DNA from 3 places in the Staphylococcus casei genome. Region 2 is predicted to be linked to each of the others. Evidence: riboswitches for the same ligand, from Rfam matches in the RefSeq annotation. Region 2 holds a riboswitch; each other region holds the start of a gene.
The links. Region 2 has a riboswitch for S-adenosylmethionine ahead of QMO72_RS01515 (MetQ/NlpA family ABC transporter substrate-binding protein). Riboswitches for the same ligand answer to the same signal wherever they lie in the genome.

Region 1 (4,206 bases), 750 kb from region 2:
TAAAAAAACATGTACTACCCAAAGCGAGTAGTACATGTTTTTTATGATTAGACTTACTTGAAGCCGCCTTTGATAGCCAAGTCTTCAACGTCTTCTCCAAATTTTTCGAAATTATAATTGAAACGGTCAATTAAGTCTTGCGCCTGTGCTCTATATGCTTCTGGTTTATTCCAAGCATTAATTGGATTAAGTAATGTCTGCGGTACATCTTCTACAGATACTGGAATATTTAGCCCGAACATATCATCTTTAATATATTCTGCATCTTTTAATTCACCTGTAATTGCTTGATTTACCATTTGTCTTGTGTAATTTAAGCTAATACGACGGCCCACACCATATTTACCACCAGTCCAACCAGTGTTAACTAAGTATACGTCTACGTCATGTTTATCTATAAGATCACCTAACAAATCTGCATAAACCTTAGCATTAAGCGGTAGGAAAGGTGAACCGAAACAAGTTGAAAATGAAGGTTCAGGTTCAGTGACACCACGTTCTGTACCTGCTAGTTTGGCAGTGAAACCACTTAAGAAATGATACATTGCTTGATCTTTAGTTAACTTAGAAATCGGAGGTAATACACCAAAAGCATCGGCAGTTAGGAAAATAATTGTGTTAGGATGTGCCGCTTTAGAGGGTGTAACAATATTATCAATATGGTTAATAGGGTAAGCAGCTCTTGTGTTTTCAGTATAATAGTTATCGTCGAAATCAACATCGCCTTCTTCGTCGACCACTACGTTTTCTAAAATTGTCCCGTACTTAATTGCATCATAAATTTGTGGTTCTTTTTTATATGAAAGATTAATGGCTTTAGCATAGCAACCACCTTCAATATTAAAGATACCGTTATCATTCCATCCATGTTCATCATCGCCAATAAGCTTACGATTAGCATCAGCAGAAAGTGTTGTCTTGCCAGTTCCAGATAAACCAAAGAATAATGCGACATCACCTTTGTCGCCAACGTTAGCTGAACAATGCATGCTCATGATGTTGTCTTTAGGAAGTAAATAGTTCATTACTGAGAAGATGCCTTTTTTCATTTCGCCAGCATATTCCGTGCCGCCGATTAAAATAACTTTATGTTTAAATGAAGTTATAATAAACGTTTCTGAATGTGTGCCATCAATGGTTGGATCAGCTTTAAAGTGCGGTGCTGAAACAATTGTGAAATTTGCTTTAATATCTAATGCTTCTTCGTATGAATTAGGACGAATAAACATATTTTGTGCGAATAGGTTATGCCAAGCTAACTCATTAATGACAGTGAGTTTTAATTGCGAATCGACATCACTACCTGCGTAACCATTGAATACGTATAATTCATCTTTTTTATCAAGATAAGCTAAAACTTTATCATATAGTTTTAAAAATGTTTCTTCTTCAATTGGTTGATTGATATCTCCCCAATCAATTGCATCTCTATAAGACGGTTCAGTAACGATGAATTTATCTTTAGGGGAACGTCCTGTATATTTCCCAGTTTTGGCATTTATGGCACCTAACTCAGTGAGTTCGCCTTCATTATTATTCAAAATTTTGTTATATAACTGAGTCGTCGACAATTGAAATAATGATGAACTTTTTCCCAAAATGCTGTCAATTTTATTTGTATAAGTGTATGTATCTACCGCCATACTGAATCCCTCCATAGTTAATTTTAGATGTAAGCCTTTACAATTAAAAAGTATAACACATATGCACTATTAGTCCACATCATTTTAGAAGGAATTTTAATAAATGTTAAATTGACAATATATCAGAGATTCTGTACTATAGTGATTAACGGATTCTCTTATCCTGAGTGGCGGAGGGACATGGACCCAATGAAGCCCAGCAACCTCTTCTTAATACGAAGAAAGGTGCCAAACCGTTTGCAGACAAATAGCGTCTGAACGATAAGAGCGAATGGACGTATAAGGGCCTTCTCTCTATTTAATATAGTGATGAAGGCCTTTTTTATTTAGCTCAACAGAGAGAGAATTTTCGTAATTTAAAACTAAAGGAGCAAATTATGACTTACAATAAAAGATTATTCACTTCAGAATCTGTAACAGAGGGGCATCCAGATAAAATTGCTGACCAAGTATCAGATGCAATATTAGATGAAATACTTAAGGATGACCCTAATGCGCGCGTAGCTTGTGAAACAACAGTAACTACAGGTATGGCATTAATTTCAGGAGAGATATCAACGTCAACTTATGTAGATATTCCTAAAGTCGTGAGAGAAACGATTAAAGAAATTGGTTATACACGTGCAAAATATGGCTATGATAGTCAAACAATGGCAGTATTAACAGCAATTGATGAACAATCTGCAGATATTGCACAAGGTGTTGATACAGCTTTAGAATATCGCAATGATGTTTCAGAAGAAGAAATTGAAGCAACAGGTGCCGGAGATCAAGGCTTGATGTTTGGTTACGCTACAAATGAAACGGATACTTATATGCCGTTACCAATCTTCTTATCACATCAGTTAGCTAAACGATTATCAGATGTTCGTAAAGATGAAACATTAAACTATTTACGCCCAGATGGTAAAGTACAAGTAACTGTAGAATATGATGAGCATGATGAACCACGTCGTATTGATACTATAGTGGTGTCTACACAACACGCTGAAGATATTGAATTAGAACAAATTCAAGCTGATATTAAAGCGCATGTGATTTATCCAACTGTATCAAAAGATTTATTAGATGAAGCAACGAAATTCTATATAAACCCTACTGGTAGATTTGTGATTGGCGGGCCTCAAGGTGACGCAGGACTTACTGGTCGTAAAATTATTGTGGATACGTATGGTGGTTATGCACGTCATGGCGGTGGTTGTTTCAGTGGTAAGGATCCAACAAAAGTAGACCGTTCTGCTGCGTATGCTGCACGCTATGTAGCTAAGAATATTGTTGCTGCTGACTTGGCTAAAAAATGTGAAGTTCAACTTGCTTATGCGATTGGAGTTGCTGAGCCTGTATCGATTTCTATTGATACGTTTGGTACTGGGAAAGTGAGCGAAGATAGTTTAGTAGAGGCTGTCAGAACTCATTTTGATCTTAGACCAGCGGGTATTATAAAAATGTTAGACTTGAAACATCCAATCTATAAACAAACGGCTGCTTACGGTCATTTTGGTCGTACAGATGTATTATTACCATGGGAAAAATTAGATAAAGTAAATTTATTAAAAGATTCTGTTAATGCATAATAAAAGTAAAGTAATAGCATACTTTTCTATCGTATGAAGAGCGATTATCGATTATAATAAAGTTACTGAACATATAAAGGAGCGCTATTGTTATGAATTCATTTGGCCCGTTAGAAATTGGTTTGATCGTGGCAATCATCGTGGCAATTATTTGTTTAATATTATTTTTTGTTGCTTTAAAAAGTAAAAAGAAAGCGCAGAAAAAAGTAGAAGAGCAATATAAAGCAAGAGAGAAAAAATTAAGCGATGAACATGAAGAAGAATTAGAAAAAGAAAGAATTGAAAATAAAAAAACGGTAACTAAACAAAAAGAAGAATATACCGCAACTGTAAGCTCTAAAAATAGAGAAATTGATGCGTTAAAATTATTTTCTAAAAACCATAGTGAATATGTAACGGATATGAGATTGATTGGCATTCGTGAACGTCTTGTAAATGAAAAGAGAATTCGTCCTGAAGATATGCATATCATGGCAAATATTTTCTTACCTAAAAATGAGTTTAGTGATGTACAACGAATCAGTCATTTAGTACTTACGCGTACAGGACTATATATAATCGATTCTCAATTACTGAAAGGGCATGTTTACAATGGCATTAGTGCTGGTCAATTTAAAGAACAGCCTATGATGGAACAAGTATTTGATACACTCGACCTTGATAAACAATCACCACAAACGCTTGTATTAGATCAAAATGAAGATAAAAATTCATTATCATTTGTTAATTATTCTAATCACTTAAATGAAATAGAAAAACTTGCGGGTGATATTCAAACAGAATTGAATTTAAAATTTGCACCTACGACTATTTTATACTTTAATCCGAAGAATGAAGGTGCAGTCACAATTTCTAATTATGCGCAAAGCTCAAGCTCAAAAGTATTAGTTGGGCCTGAACAGCTTGACGAATTCTTTAATAAGTTTGTATTCCACGGTCGCATACAATATACAGTGGAAGATTTACAACGTATTATGGATGAAATCGAA
Region 2 (4,206 bases):
AGTATATCATTGACAATGATTTTATTATATTTCGTTGCATCGTTATGTGCTGGTCCTCATTATGTACATACAGCAATTAGTGATGGTCAAAACTTTATAGTCTTTTCATTAATTCAAGGTGTTACTTTTGCAGCAGGCGTATTTATTATTTTAACTGGTGTTCGTCTGATATTAGCAGAAATTGTACCTGCATTTAAAGGGATTTCTGAAAAACTTGTACCTAATACAAAGCCAGCTTTAGATTGTCCAATTGTTTTTCCCTATGCACAAAATGCAGTGTTAATAGGTTTCTTTGTCAGCTTTATCGTTGGTGTATTGGGAATGTTTTTACTCTTCTTATTTGGCGGAGTAGTTATCTTACCTGGTGTGGTAGCGCACTTCTTCTTAGGTGCAACTTCCGGTGTGTTTGGAAATGCGCGTGGTGGTATTAAAGGTGCTATTGCAGGATCAGCGTTAAATGGTTTACTTATTACATTTTTACCTCTAGTATTTTTACCATTCTTAGGAGATCTTGGTGGTGCGGCAACGACTTTCTCTGATACTGATTTCTTAGTAGTAGGTGTTGTAGTAGGCAATGTTGCTAAATACCTTGGACTCATTGGTATTATTGTGTTAATTGTTATTATTGCGGCATTAGCAATGTGGTTACAAAAACGTACAAACCAAAAAGGGATAAAAGAGCAATAGGTTAAAGCAATATGAATTGTAATCTATTGGATTTAAAAAGAGGCATAGCAAGCATATTATATATATGCTTGCTATGCCTCTTTTTCGCTACTATAAGTTGTTGTACTTTGAATTATAAACATATCGCTGATAACAAGATTTAGAATTTATTGTCAGCTGCCATGATAGGAGTAATCCAACTATATAGATATTTAATAGCATTGCTTATCATTTAATGTAGCATTTCTTTGTAAACTTTGTGACTTTGATAGACACAAGTTAATAAAGGTGCATTAATTTTATAATATTTAGCTAACTGAAGTAAGTATCCTTGTAAATGATCTGCTTCAATGTTAAATCCTTTTTCCATATCTCGTTGCATAGATGTTTTAAAATGATAAGACAATTGTTGAAGTGATTTCATATATTGATCTACGATATTATGTGAAAGTGGAGCACCATGCGCACGCATGATCGATGCTGCCTCATTATATAAGGATTCAATAAAATCACCGCCACCTTCACTATCACGGATTGGACCGATTGGTGCATGCATCAATGTGGTTACACTTGAGAGTACAGTGATCATTAAATATTTATGCCACATACCTTGTTTGATATTAGGATTTAAGACGAATTCTGCTTTAGTATTAGAGAAAGCATGTGCAATATGTTTTGAACGCTTACTATCATTACCATCAATTTCACCAAAATATAATTTGTCAAAAGGGCTTGTATGAATGATTTCACCTGCTGTGTCTAAAGTGGTTTCAATGACACAGTAACCCCCTAAAATTTTATCTTTACCAAAAGCTGATTGAAGTTTTGGTATATGCGCAACACCGTTGAGTACTGGAATGATAGATGTCGTACTATTTACGAAGGGCTTTAAATCTTCAATTGCATGATCTAAATGATAAGATTTGGATGATAAAATGACTACATCGAAAGGTTCAACGCGATCCTCTTTAGTGATTAATTGTGGTTTAAAACTATAATCCCCTTTTTCACTGTGTATGGTTAAGCCGTATTTATCTAAAAATGATTTACGCTTTGGACGTACAAGAAATGTAACGTTTTGTCCACTCTCAGCCAAACGTCCACCATAATAGCCACCAATACCGCCGGCTCCCAAGACTAGTATACGCATATAAACAACTCCTTATTTATGTATTAAATATTTAATAATATACATATACCACTTATTCAACTTAGATACGCATTTTATATAAAACGTATCTGCTAGTATTTTAATTTGTGAAGCTAGTGTTTCACATGGAACAATATTTAATAGGATTCATAAATAATAGCGTTTAAATTATTTGGAATATTCTCAAAACTTATTGACTAATTATGAGTACAATGCTAGGATTAAAACAATTCAATTACATAGGATTTACTCTTATCAAGAGTGGTGGAGGGATTGTGCCCGATGAAACCCAGCAACCGTCGTTCAACGAAATGGTGCTAATTCACAGAAAGTCGTGTTACTTTCGGAGATGAGAGAAGGTGTAAGCTTTCTCTAAACATTATGAGAAAGCTTATTTTTTTAGACTATTAAAAATAAAGGAGTACTAAAATATGAAAAAAATAATCAGTTCAGTTGCATTATTAATTTTTGTATTATTGCTTACAGCATGCGGTAATACAAGTGGTAAAACTAATGACAAAAAAATTACAATAGCAGCATCACCAGCGCCACATGGTGAGGTGCTTGAACATGCTAAAGAAGAAATGAAGAAAAAAGGTTATGATTTGAAAATAAAAACAGTTAATGACTATAAAGTACCGAATAAATTATTAGATAAAGGGGACGTTGATGCAAACTTTTTCCAGCATGTACCATATTTAAAAGCTGAAAAAGCAGATCATAATTATAATATTGAAGAAGTAGGAAAAGTGTTTACAACGCCCATGGGTGTGTATAGTAAGAAATATAAAGATATTAAAGATATACCAAATGGATCAAAAATTTATGTATCCAATAATCCAGCAGAAGAAGGACGTTTCTTATCATTCTTTGTAAATAAAGGATTAATCAAAATTAAAAAAGGTGTAAATATTGAAGATGCTAAATTTGAAGATATTGTAGAAAACAAGAAAAACTTAAAATTTAATAATCAACAGGGTGCTGAATTTTTACCTAAAACATATAATAGTAAAGAAGGCGCGGCAGTCATAATGAACTCTAACTATGCTATTGATAATGGATTAACGCCACATAAAGATGCGATAGCAGTGGAAGGAAAATCATCCCCATTTGCTAATATCGTAGCTGTACAAAAAGGACATAAAGATGACAAGAAATATCAAACGTTAATAAAAGTACTCCAATCTAAAGATATGAAGTCATTTATTGAGCGAAAATATGGACAAGATGTCATTCCTTATCAAAAATAATATGTATAATCCAAATTGCTATCTTGATATGGTTAAGTTCAATAAATGTATATAACTTAAAATGGATGAAGTAGGGAAGGGATAAAATGTCTAAATTAGGTATTGTAGGTCTTGGAAGAGTCGGAAGTCAGATATTAACTGATATTCAAAATTTGAATTTATTTGCCGAAATCATATTGATAGATACAAATAAAGAAGTAGCGAGTGGTGAAGCTTTAGATCATTCTCATATACAAGGTTTGTCAAATTCTACAAATATAGATATTCGTGTAGGGGATTATCAAGAATTGGCAGATGCCTCTTTTATTATTATAGCGTCAAGTGCACCGACAGACCCGAACGAGGGGGATCGTGTGTTACTGGCACAAGATAATCGTCAAATGATTGAAGGGGTTATGGCACAAATCCAACAAGTTACACAGGAAGCGATTGTAATCTTAATATCTAACCCAGTAGATACGATTACTTACATAGCAAATCGATTTGACTATCCGGCACATAAATTAATAGGAACGGGCACTTCTCTAGAAACATCAAGATTTAAAACATTAATCGCAAAGCACTATAAAATAGATCCTAAAAATGTTGAAGCCTTTGTCATAGGAGAGCATGGACAACATGCTGTGCCGGTGTGGAGTAAGGTACGTATTCATGGAATGGCCCTAGATGAATTTGAAGCATTAACTGATGTTCCAGAGATTGATAAAGCAAATATTACTGCGAAAATAGATCAAGTTTCCATGGATGTTTTTTATCAAAAGGGTTGGACGAATGCTGCAATTTCTAAAGTGACAGTAAATATTATACAGGCCATTGCACTTAATCAACGATCAATTATCCCGTTAACAACTATTAATTATGAATTTGGTTTAACAGATAGTGCATTTAGCTTACCTACGCTAATTGATAAAGAAGGTGTCATTCAACGATTTGAAATAAAATTAAATCAAAGTGAATGGATTCAACTCAAAGCAGCACATCAATACATTAAGCAAACAATTAAGCAAGTATCAAAAACAGATAAGTGATCATACTATTTATATAATCACATTGTTGTTTGAACAATATAAGCTATAGCTGGTTTCATAATTAATATATGGAATCAGCTTTTTACGTTAAAAATGGAAACGCTTTAATAAA
Region 3 (4,206 bases), 340 kb from region 2:
AATCTTGAATTTACGTAAAATTGGAAAAGTGATAATTAAATTGATTAATACGAGTAGAAATACTGCAAAAACTACATAACTCGGTAGTTGCACCGAAACTTGACGGAAGCCTTCTGCAAGCATTTGTTTATAGTCTGCGCTCGCTCCAGATTCTGAAATAAGATGATACAATTGTTGTTTCACTGGCTTCATAATTGTTGTTGCTTTTGGCAATTTATCAGATACTTGTAAGACCATAACTGCAATTAATGAGACTATACTGATATATGTAGTTGTAATATAAAGTATACGCTCTTTAGACGTACGTTCTTTTAATAATTGGCCTACAACGAAACTCAAGACGAGTACGAGGACCATGATAGTTAATACAAAAATATTACCCAATAAAGTTGTTAAAATAACTGTAATAACCGCTGTTATGCCAAATGTTTCTAAAGATTTATGCCATAAGATAATGCCTGGTATTGTTGCAAAGAGACTTAATACCAGTCCAAGCGGTGGTAATATATGTAAAGCTAAAGCGACTATGATTAGTGCTAATGTACCAAGGATAGCTGCCTTAGGATATATTTTTGAAAACAAATTCGCCACTCCCATACTATTTTTGACTATAACTTCTATTTTAACCTCTTTAAAACTTTTTCACAATTTTGTCGCCCATATTAATTAAAGATTAAAATAAATTGCATTAGTCTGTGGTTGCTTATGGTTCATTCACATAAAAATAGGACGACAAGTAATAACCATGCATAAAATATGCCCAGTTATGCCCAGTATAGTTACTGTTTGTCGTCCTGTACGTCATTTTATTTAGCTTAATCAGGCAATATCATTTTCTTTTAAATTGAGAAACTTTTAAGAAATGATATAAATTAGGTGCCCAGTCATTAAAATTAAGCAAGAAACCGTCATGCCCGACATTATCTGGCACAAAAAAGTGTTTATGATATTTAAAGCGCTCCCCTACTGCACGTACAAGGTCATCTGGATAAAGCAAATCATCTGTAAATCCCATAGTCATAACTTTCGTATCTAATTGCCTAAACACTGTGTCCACGTCATTACGCCCTCTATCTACATCATGACTATCCAAGACATCCAGTAGTGTTAAATAGCAAGCTGCATCAAAGTAATCTTTAAATTTATCGCCTTGGTGTTTTTGATAAGCCACGACTTGGTCTGGTGTAAAACGCTTATCATAACTTTTAGATGAACGATAAGTTAAGAAACCCAACTGTCTTGCAATACTCATACCTTCCTTGCGATTCAAATGAATAGACTGTCTCGCAATTTGATTAAAGGCACGGCTATACGAGGAAGTTCTATCTGTAGCAGCAAGAATCACAGCCTTTTCAACAACAAATTTACGGTTGTACAATAATTCCACTGCTTGCATGCCGCCTAAAGACCCACCGATAAGAATATTAATTTTTTGATGTCCTAATGTTTCAATACCCAATTCTATGGCGCGTACAATATCACGTAACGTAAGATGTTGTGGGAAATCTTCATCAGTTAGCGCTGAACTTGAACCATACGGGCTACCTATTACATTAAATGTTAAAAATTGATAATCATGTATTGGCATATAACCACCATCAATAATTTCTCTCCACCAACCGGGGTTTTCACTTGTTCCATAAGTTAAATGGTTTCCTGTTAACGCATGGCATACTACGACAAGCGGTTGTCCTGCTAATCCAACATGCTCATATCGTAACTTTAGGTTAGAGATTGTCTCACCTGACTCTGTTGTAAATGGCCCTAATTCTAATGTATCAACCGTATAATTCGTCATGATTTACCCCCTACTTAATAAAAAACTCCTCACCCATTATAAGTAAGAAGTTAATCATACTTATCATTCGAGTCTCTCGTTGGTTTTAGCACCGTACTTAAAATAGCCGGTTGCTGAAGCTTCACGGGGCCAAATCCCTCAGCTTCTCGAAATAAGATTTGATTTTAATTGTATATATCTCAGTGTACTAAATATCATTCCCTAATAAACATACTTGAAATAAAGAAATTTCATAATTTTCTAATTATTGTTATTCTAACGGATATTACGACTTACATCAATGAAATAATTAAAAGAACCATCGTATAATTGCTGTAATAATAATTCCACTAATGATCGTAATCGTTAGACTTCTAGTGTATAGAGCAATCAAAATGGTTGGAATCATCGTAATTAAGAATGGCACGTTCAAATTATAACCCATACTACCTTCATGTTGTTCTATCGCTCCGTCAATAACCAACGCTGTAAATAACGTTATCGGAATAAAAGATAGCCATTTTACTGTCTTTTCAGATAAACGTATCTTGGATATCATAACGAATGGTATTACACGTGTAAGCCATGTCACAATACCACACAATAAGATAATCATTAGCATATGTAGTGTAGTTGTCATCGATCCATCACCACCCCTAAAGCAGCAGTTAGTGTGGCTGCAAGAATAATTGCTATATATGACGGCATTATCAAACTAAATAAAAGCATCATAACAATGACGCACACGATTAATACAAGATAAGTCTTAATGTGTGAGCGTTGGATGGTTTCAAACTGTGAAATTGCTAAAAAGATAAACATAGCAGTAATTGCGAAATCGAGACCTAATGCATCTGGATTATGTATGTATTTACCAAAAACTGCGCCTACAATCGACGCAAGCGTCCAAAATAAGTATGCAGTGATGTTTAACCCGTGTAACCAACGGTCATTAATTTTTTCACCTTTTAGATGTGGTGTAATCGCAACACCAAATGTTTCATCTGTAATTAGCGTTCCAAGGCCTAGCCGGTTGAATAATCCATAGTTTTTATAACTTGGAGCAAGCGTCATACTCAGTAGAAACATTCTAGAATTAACAATAAAAGTAGTTAATATAATCGCCGAAATGGGTGTTCCTGATATGACTAACGCACAAATAATAAACTGTGCTGCGCCAGCATAAATGACAAGACTGAGCAAAATAATTTCTAGTAAACTAAAACCTGAGGCTATTGCCACAATACCAAATGACAACCCCACTCCTGCATACCCTAACAACGTAGGTATACATTCTTTAACACCTTGTCTAAACGTTACATGTGGCTCCACAGCCTCACTCCTTTATATTAAAATAATAGCTGTATTCTAATATAAAGTATAAACAACATTCAACGCCTTTACACTACCGTTTGTGTGACGGAAGACAAGTGGTTGTGTAAAAGCATTGTTTTACCGCCTTATTTTAGGTTTCGGAATTTTCTGTAAATGTTTAGACTACCCTATCTTTTTCTCTAGCACTTCGTCTGTTTCTCTTCTGATTCGCTGCTTTATTTTTGCTATTTTTATAATTTTTTATGTATTTACACCTCCCCCACCCTACCCTGCAAAATAAAAAACCACACGACAAGGGGCGTTGTCATGCGGTTCTTAGTATTGCTTTATTATATTTATTAAACTGATTGAATAACTGTTTTACCACCCATAAATGGAACTAATACTTCTGGAATTGTTACTGAACCATCTTCATTTTGATAATTTTCAACTATAGCAGCAAATGTACGTCCAACTGCTAAACCACTACCATTAAGTGTATGGACTAATTCTGGTTTTGAATTTTTATCACGTTTGAATCGAATATTCGCTCGACGCGCTTGGAAATCAGTAATGTTTGAACAAGAACTTATTTCTTTATAATCATTATAGCTCGGTAACCAAACTTCTAAATCATAGGTTTTACTTGCGCCAAATCCAATATCTCCTGTGCATAAGTTTACACGACGATAAGGTAAACCAAGTTCTTCTAATATTGCCTCTGCATGTCCCGTCATTTCTTCAAGTGCTTCCCAAGAGTCTTCAGGTTTTTCTACGCGTACCATTTCAACTTTATCGAATTGGTGTAAACGAATAAGGCCTCTTGTATCACGTCCAGCAGAACCCGCTTCACTGCGATAACAAGCTGATTGTGCTGTGAATTTAGCTGGTAGTACATCTGGATCAATAATTTCATTACGATAGTAGTTTGTAAGTGGCACTTCAGCTGTTGGAATTGTATATAAGCCTTCCTTTTCAACTTTAAATAAATCTTCTTCAAATTTAGGCAATTGACCTGTACCATACATTGAATCTGCATTTACTAATTGTGGCACCATCATTTCAGTATAACCATGTTGTGTAGTATGTTTTGTAATCATGTAATTCATTAACGC

Region 1: it holds a riboswitch for S-adenosylmethionine, as region 2 does, so the genes downstream of both, metK (methionine adenosyltransferase) here and QMO72_RS01515 (MetQ/NlpA family ABC transporter substrate-binding protein) in region 2, are expected to answer to the same signal.
Region 3: it holds a riboswitch for S-adenosylmethionine, as region 2 does, so the genes downstream of both, metX (homoserine O-acetyltransferase MetX) here and QMO72_RS01515 (MetQ/NlpA family ABC transporter substrate-binding protein) in region 2, are expected to answer to the same signal.

Annotation. Positions count from the first base shown of each region.
Region 1 covers NZ_CP125718.1:1,105,040-1,109,245, forward strand. The annotation lists gene QMO72_RS05325 (alpha/beta hydrolase family protein) at 1-3, shown strand, start outside; gene pckA (phosphoenolpyruvate carboxykinase (ATP)) at 54-1,643, opposite strand; SAM riboswitch class I at 1,799-1,911, shown strand; gene metK (methionine adenosyltransferase) at 2,021-3,217, shown strand; gene QMO72_RS05340 (nuclease-related domain-containing protein) at 3,310-4,206, shown strand, end outside.
Region 2 covers NZ_CP125718.1:353,995-358,200, forward strand. The annotation lists gene ulaA (PTS ascorbate transporter subunit IIC) at 1-687, shown strand, start outside; gene panE (2-dehydropantoate 2-reductase) at 899-1,816, opposite strand; SAM riboswitch class I at 2,066-2,172, shown strand; gene QMO72_RS01515 (MetQ/NlpA family ABC transporter substrate-binding protein) at 2,248-3,066, shown strand; gene QMO72_RS01520 (lactate/malate family dehydrogenase) at 3,153-4,094, shown strand.
Region 3 covers NZ_CP125718.1:13,017-17,222, reverse strand. The annotation lists gene QMO72_RS00065 (DUF2232 domain-containing protein) at 1-582, opposite strand, end outside; gene metX (homoserine O-acetyltransferase MetX) at 830-1,798, opposite strand; SAM riboswitch class I at 1,856-1,956, opposite strand; gene QMO72_RS00055 (AzlD domain-containing protein) at 2,088-2,417, opposite strand; gene QMO72_RS00050 (AzlC family ABC transporter permease) at 2,414-3,109, opposite strand; gene serS (serine--tRNA ligase) at 3,451-4,206, opposite strand, start outside.